2 regions of the Acidovorax sp. M2(2025) genome follow, and region 1 is predicted to be linked to the other one. Evidence: predicted binding sites of a transcription regulator. Region 1 holds the regulator's gene; the other holds the start of a gene.
The links. The regulator HrcA, encoded in region 1, represses chaperone genes, less so after heat shock. The targets are predictions, from matches to a motif close to TTAGCACTCNNNNNNNNNGAGTGCTAA.

Region 1 (3,205 bases):
GCACCGAGCGTACCGCAGTCCTTTGCAGCGGCTGGCTCACACTTGTGCCCAATCAGTGGGAAATCTCGCCAACCTGGAAACGTGGGATGAGGACGGTCACTAGCGTAGAAGCTGGTGGGACTCTTCTTGTAGAACGATGGGGATTTGATTCCAAATACGTCGAGCTTGTGCATCTGCCAGCGATAACGCGGCGACCGGCGCAAAAGCTCCCATGCAAGCCTCAGGTAGTCTTCGCGTGTGTACTCGTCCAGCGGCTTGACCACTGGATACTGGCTGCTCTTGCGCCAGTCAGCAGCGGGGCCGAATAGGATTTCTGACTCTTCTTCGCCAGCTTCAAAGCGCAGCCACCTGGGGCGATCTGTGGGGCTTGAGGGCGTGCGCGACATCGGTCAATTGTCTTATGAATGGTAGGCCGTGTTGGACTTGAACCAACGACCAAAGGATTCAGGTTGGCGTGAGTTTCCCCACTCCCTGGACTATCTCATCACCCTCGCCGCAGATTGCTCCGCGCGTTAGGGTGCCGGGCGCTCGCGGGGTGCTTATCGGATTGGCTCCTCACACCCTAGTCTCTGCACCTTCTCGCCTACCGGTCCTTCGACCTGCCTTCGGCGAGCTTGGCTCAGGATTGCCGGGCCATTGACTGGCTGACGGTTTCCCTGAGTTCACCCGGTTTTTCCATTGCCGCTTTCACGGCAAGGTCACCATTTCGATGAGTCCTCTGCTCTAACCAACTGAGCTAACGGCCCATTCATAAAACAACTTCAACTCTCTGCGCAGTCAGCGCCCCCGAGGGCCGCCGAAAAACGCCATTTCTCCTTCAGTAGCAAGAACGTAGCAAGCGCCTTCCCGCCAACTTCCTCGGTAGCAATCCGGCGAATTCGCCAGAATGCTGTAAGTGCTTGATTTCAAAGCGTTGGAATCAAGCAACCGGTCCGAAAGAAATCGTCGGTTAATCGCATTGGCCTCTTGATTATGAGTCCTCTGCTCTAACCAACTGAGCTAACGCCCCGGACCATGCTCCAGCGCCATGCAGCGGGGCAAGCGCCGTATTGTAGGGTCTTTACTTGCGGTGGCTGAGGGCGTTGGACACCAGCTTGGAGGTGATGTCGACGATCTGGATCATCCGGTCATAGGGCATGCGCGTCGGACCGATGACCCCCAGCGTACCGACCACCCTCCCGTCAACCTCATACGGTGCGCTGACGACGGACAGCTCTTCAAACGGCACCACTTGGCTCTCGCCGCCGATATAAATGCGCACTCCTTCGGCCTGGCTGGAAATGTCCAGCAGCCGGAGGATCTGGGTCTTTTGTTCAAACAACTCGAAAGCCCGCCGCAGATTGCCCATGTCGCTGGAGAAATCGCTCACGGCCAGCAGATTGCGCTCGCCGGAGATGACGACCTCCTCCTGCGCCGCAGACAGCGCCTCGGAGCCGGCGTTCACTGCGGCGTGCATCAGCGACGCAATCTCGCCCCGCAGCACATCGACTTCGGACCGCAGGCGCTCACGGACCTGTTCCATGGCAAGCCCCGCGTAGTGCGCATTCAGGAAATTGGAGGCCTCGACGAGCTGGGAGGACGAATAGTCCGCGTCCGTAAAGATCACACGGTTCTGGACGTCGCCTTCAGGCGACACGATGATGACCAGAAAGCGCCGCTCGGATAGGCGCAAGAATTCGATGTGGCGGAACACCGAAGTCCGCCGGGGAGCCATCACCACCCCCACAAACTGCGAGAGATTGGACAGCAGTTGCGCGGCGTTGGCGATCACCTTCTGCGGCTGCTCGGGCGCCAGTTGCGGGGCGGTGAGGGGGTCGCGCTGCACGGTCAACATGGTGTCCACGAACAGGCGGTAACCCCTCGCGGTCGGGACCCGCCCGGCCGATGTGTGCGGGCTGGCAATCAGCCCCAGTTCCTCCAGGTCTGCCATCACGTTGCGGATGGTGGCGGGGGAAAGATCCAGCCCCGAAGCACGGGACAACGTGCGCGACCCAACCGGCTGCCCGTCAGCGATGTAGCGCTCGACCAGGGCTTTGAGCAACAACTTGGCACGGTCATCGAGCATGGGATCATTTTAATGATGTAATTTCACGATGACGTCCAAATTCCGCCATGTGGCGCTCATCGGCAAGTACCACGCTTCATCGGCAGGTCCCACAGGAGACAGCTTGCGCCAGGCCCTGGAGGACATTGCGCACCTGCTGGAGCGCCAGGGCTGCGAAGTCGTGCTGGAGGCGGAGACCGCGAGCAACACCGGCATCGCGCACTACCCCGTCCTGACGGCGGATGAGATCGGGTCGCGGTGCGATCTGGGCCTGGTCGTGGGCGGGGACGGCACGATGCTGGGCATCGGCCGGCGGCTCGCGCGCTTCGGCACTCCGCTGATTGGCATCAACCAGGGCCGCCTGGGTTTCATCACAGACATTCCCTTCGATGCCTACCGGACCACCCTGCCGGCCATGCTGCAAGGAGAATACGAGGAAGATCTGCGCCCCCTCATGCACGCCAGGGTTGTGCGGGACGAACGGACCGTGTACGAGGCCCTGGCCATGAACGACGTGGTGGTCAACCGCGGCGCCACCTCTGGCATGGTCGAACTGCGGGTGGAAGTGGGTGGACGCTTTGTGGCCAACCAGCGCGCCGACGGGTTGATCATTTCATCTCCTACGGGCTCGACGGCGTATTCCCTGTCGGCAGGCGGCCCCATGCTCCACCCCTCCATTCCGGGCTGGGTACTGGTGCCCATCGCGCCCCACACCCTGTCCAACCGGCCCATCGTGCTTTCCGATGCCACCGAGGTGGCGGTCGAGGTGGTGAGCGGCCGCGATGTCAGTGCCAATTTCGACATGCAGTCGCTGGCATCCTTGCTGCACGGGGACCGGATCCTGGTCAAGCGCTCCGAGCACTGCGCACGCTTTCTGCACCCTGAAGGCTGGAATTACTTTGCAACACTGCGCAAGAAGCTGCGCTGGAATGAAGGAGGCTCCTGACCATGGCGCTCAGGCGGATCACGCTGCGGGATTTTGTGATCGTCCAGGCCCTGGAACTCGACCTGGCGGCGGGTTTCACGGTGCTGACCGGGGAAACCGGTGCGGGCAAGTCCATTCTGATCGACGCACTGCAGCTCATCCTGGGTTCGCGCGCCGACGCGGGCGTGGTTCGGGACGGTGCCGACAAGGCCGATCTGAGTGCCGAGTTCGACTGC
Region 2 (3,205 bases), 2.2 Mb from region 1:
CGCCTGATGGACGTGCGATTGACCGAGCAACTGCAATCGGGCACCGTGCAGATTGACGCCGCCAATTGCCTGCGCCTGACACCGCGCGGCGATCGCCTCGCCCGGTTCAGCCGGTTTTTCCGCGCCCACTTGCTGCCTCCACGGCGGCTGATAGCGGGCGCCTATACGCAGGACCTCGTCGACCCTTTTGCCCATAACACCGCCGTGCCCGACTACCTGTGCACGCCGCAGGCGCCGCCGGATTGAGTCCGGCCGCGATCATCTTGTACCCTGACGACTTCACTTCCGGGAGCCGATTTGAACTTCGCAACAGCCAAGCAACTGGTGGAATCCGTCGGTCATTGGCACCACGCCTTTGAGATCTATCCCGGCCTCACCACGCCCGGCGCCTACGATCCCGGCTTTCTTCTGGACGATATCGGGTTCCCGGCAGATCTTCACGGGCAGCGGGTGCTGGACATTGGCCCATCCGACGGCTTCTTCTCGCTACAGGCGCGCCGCCGGGGTGCCGAGGTGGTCGCGGTGGACTACCGTCCCAAGAACTCCCATGGGTTCGGCGCGATGGAACAAATCACCGGGTGTGATTTTGATTACCGCTGCTGCAATGTTTATGACCTGAACCCGAAGGACCTGGGAACATTCGACCATGTCCTTTTTCTTGGGATTCTCTACCACCTTCCCGATATGGTGCGGGCGCTGGCCATCGTTCGCTCCCTGTGCCACGGAACCCTGTACCTGGAAAGCCATGCCGCCAACGACCTGCCCACCCACGAGGCCGTCGCACGCTATTACCGGCAAGCGACCCTGGCAAACGATGTGACCAACTTCTGGTCGCCCAATCCAGCGTGCATCCGCGATATGGCCTTTGATTGCGGTTTTGATCGGGTCACGGAAAGAACGTGGGCGGACCGGTACTTCGGCAAGTTCCAGACCCGTGACGACCCCGAGCGCAACCGCAAGCTTCAATGGGCCTATGGCGTGCTGCCTTGAGGCCGCGACCGCGAAGGGGCCGCGCGTGATACCCGAAGCCCTGGGCTGGGCGGATTGTTCAGATTCTGCAAACAGTGTGGGCCCCACTTCGCTGTTTATCCGGGGCGACGCACGGCCTACAGTGAACACCCTCGCTTCAAGAAAGGTGTCCGATGCCCCCACGCGACGTTGTTTTTCCTGCAGGCCGACAGGCGCTTTACGAGAAGAACCGCTACTCACCGGCCGTGCGCTCCAACGGCTTCCTTTTTGTCTCGGGCCAGGTCGGCAGCCGTGAAGACGGCACGCCGGAACCGGATCTGCAGGCCCAGGTCCGCCTTGCCTTCGACAACCTGAACGCCGTGCTGGCTGCCGCCGGTTGCAGCTTCGCGGACGTGGTCGACGTCACCGTGTTCGTGGTCGACCCCGAAAAGAACCTGGAGCGGATCTGGCAGGTCGTGCCGGACTACTGGGGCGAAGCGCCCTTCCCGGCCCTGACGGGTGTCGGGGTCACGTGGCTGAGCGGCTTCCAGTTCGAGATCAAGGTGATCGCCAAGCTGCCCGCCTGAACAGCCGCCAGCGCAGGCGGGCATGCAAACCGCCATACAAATCAGAGCGTTACGGATCTTTTGCACCCGCCAACGCTCTAACCAACGAAGCCCATTCCCCCTTGTGCCCAGCGCGCTGGAAGCGGGAAATGGAACGGAACTATCGCTTTAGCACTCCATCAGAGAGAGTGCTAACATGACGGATTAGAGGAAAGGATTTCTGGAATGAACATTCAGTCTGGAACCGTGACGACCACTTTGGCGCCGGCCAACCCCTGGGCGCTGGTGCCCCCCCTGGGCAATCTAGACGCGTACATTTCCGCCGTCAACCGCCTGCCGCTGCTCACGCACGAGGAGGAGCAGACGTACGCACGCCGCCTCAAAGAGCACAACGATCTGGACGCCGCCGGCCGGCTGGTGATGTCGCACCTGCGCCTGGTGGTCTCCATTTCGCGCCAGTACCTGGGCTACGGCCTGCCCCAGGGTGACCTGATCCAGGAAGGCAATGTCGGCCTGATGAAAGCCGTCAAGCGCTTTGACCCGGACCAGGGAGTGCGCCTGGTGAGCTACGCCATGCACTGGATCAAGGCAGAGATTCACGAGTACATCCTGAAGAACTGGCGCATGGTCAAGGTGGCGACCACCAAGGCCCAGCGCAAGCTGTTCTTCAATCTGCGCTCCATGAAGCAAGGTTTCAAGGCCGACGCTGCCGCCGCCGATGCCGCGACGCACCGGGACACGCTCTCCGACCGCGAAATCGACTCGGTGGCAGCGCAGCTCAACGTGAAGCGCGAAGAAGTCATCGAGATGGAAGCCCGCATGGCCGGTGGCGACGTGCTGCTGGACCCGGCACCCTCCGACGATGGCGAACAGGCTTTTGGGCCCATTGCCTACCTGGCGGATGCATCGCACGAGCCCACGGCCATGATCGAGTCGCGCCAGCGGGACGCGCTGGCCTCGGACGGCATCGCCACGGCGCTGGAAAGCCTGGATGACCGCAGCCGCCGCATCGTGGAAGAGCGGTGGCTGAAGGTGAACGACGATGGCTCGGGCGGCATGACATTGCACGAGCTGGCGGCCGTCTACGGCGTGAGCGCCGAGCGCATCCGACAGATCGAGGTGGCGGCCATGAAGAAGATGAAGAAGGCGCTGGCTGAATACGCCTGAGGCCGCGGTTGCCTTAATATCCAGCGTGTCGCAGACACAGCCCTACGGGGCCCCGTTTCCGGGGCCCCGTTTCGTTTGTCCCTGATTGTTTGTTTCGACCGCTTTTTGGAGACCGCCTCTATGTCACGCCCTGTTTCTCGCCGCGCCTCGCTGCTGATGGCCCTTGTGACCGCCTCTGCAACGCCGTGGGCCCTGGCCCAGACCAGTCCTGCCGCAACCGCCGTGCCCGGCTGGCCGAGCAAGCCGCTCAAGATCATCGTGGGGTTTCCGGCGGGCTCGTCCCCGGACCTGACCGCCCGTGCGTTTTCCGAGCCGCTGGCAAAAGCCCTCGGACAGCCGGTCATCGTGGAGAACAAGATCGGCGCGGGAGGCAATATCGGAGCGGACGCCGTGGCCAAGGCCCGCGACGACCACACCATCGGGCTGATGATCAACGGCAACATGACCATCGCCAAGATGATCAATCCGGCCGTGCCGTACGACCCGCTCAAGGACCTCGCTCCGCTGAGCCTGATCGGCACCTC

Region 2: rpoH (RNA polymerase sigma factor RpoH) is a predicted target of HrcA. The motif match lies at 1,683-1,709, and genes of this name have one in related genera.

What each region holds. Positions count from the first base shown of each region.
Region 1 is NZ_CP186262.1:1,377,733-1,380,937, reverse strand. It holds gene ACOYR3_RS06385 (hypothetical protein) at 1-386, opposite strand, end outside; gene hrcA (heat-inducible transcriptional repressor HrcA) at 1,061-2,065, opposite strand; gene ACOYR3_RS06375 (NAD kinase) at 2,094-2,990, shown strand; gene recN (DNA repair protein RecN) at 2,993-3,205, shown strand, end outside.
Region 2 is NZ_CP186262.1:4,008,359-4,011,563, forward strand. It holds gene ACOYR3_RS18440 (hypothetical protein) at 1-246, shown strand, start outside; gene ACOYR3_RS18445 (class I SAM-dependent methyltransferase) at 298-990, shown strand; gene ACOYR3_RS18450 (RidA family protein) at 1,143-1,535, shown strand; gene rpoH (RNA polymerase sigma factor RpoH) at 1,740-2,681, shown strand; gene ACOYR3_RS18460 (Bug family tripartite tricarboxylate transporter substrate binding protein) at 2,802-3,205, shown strand, end outside.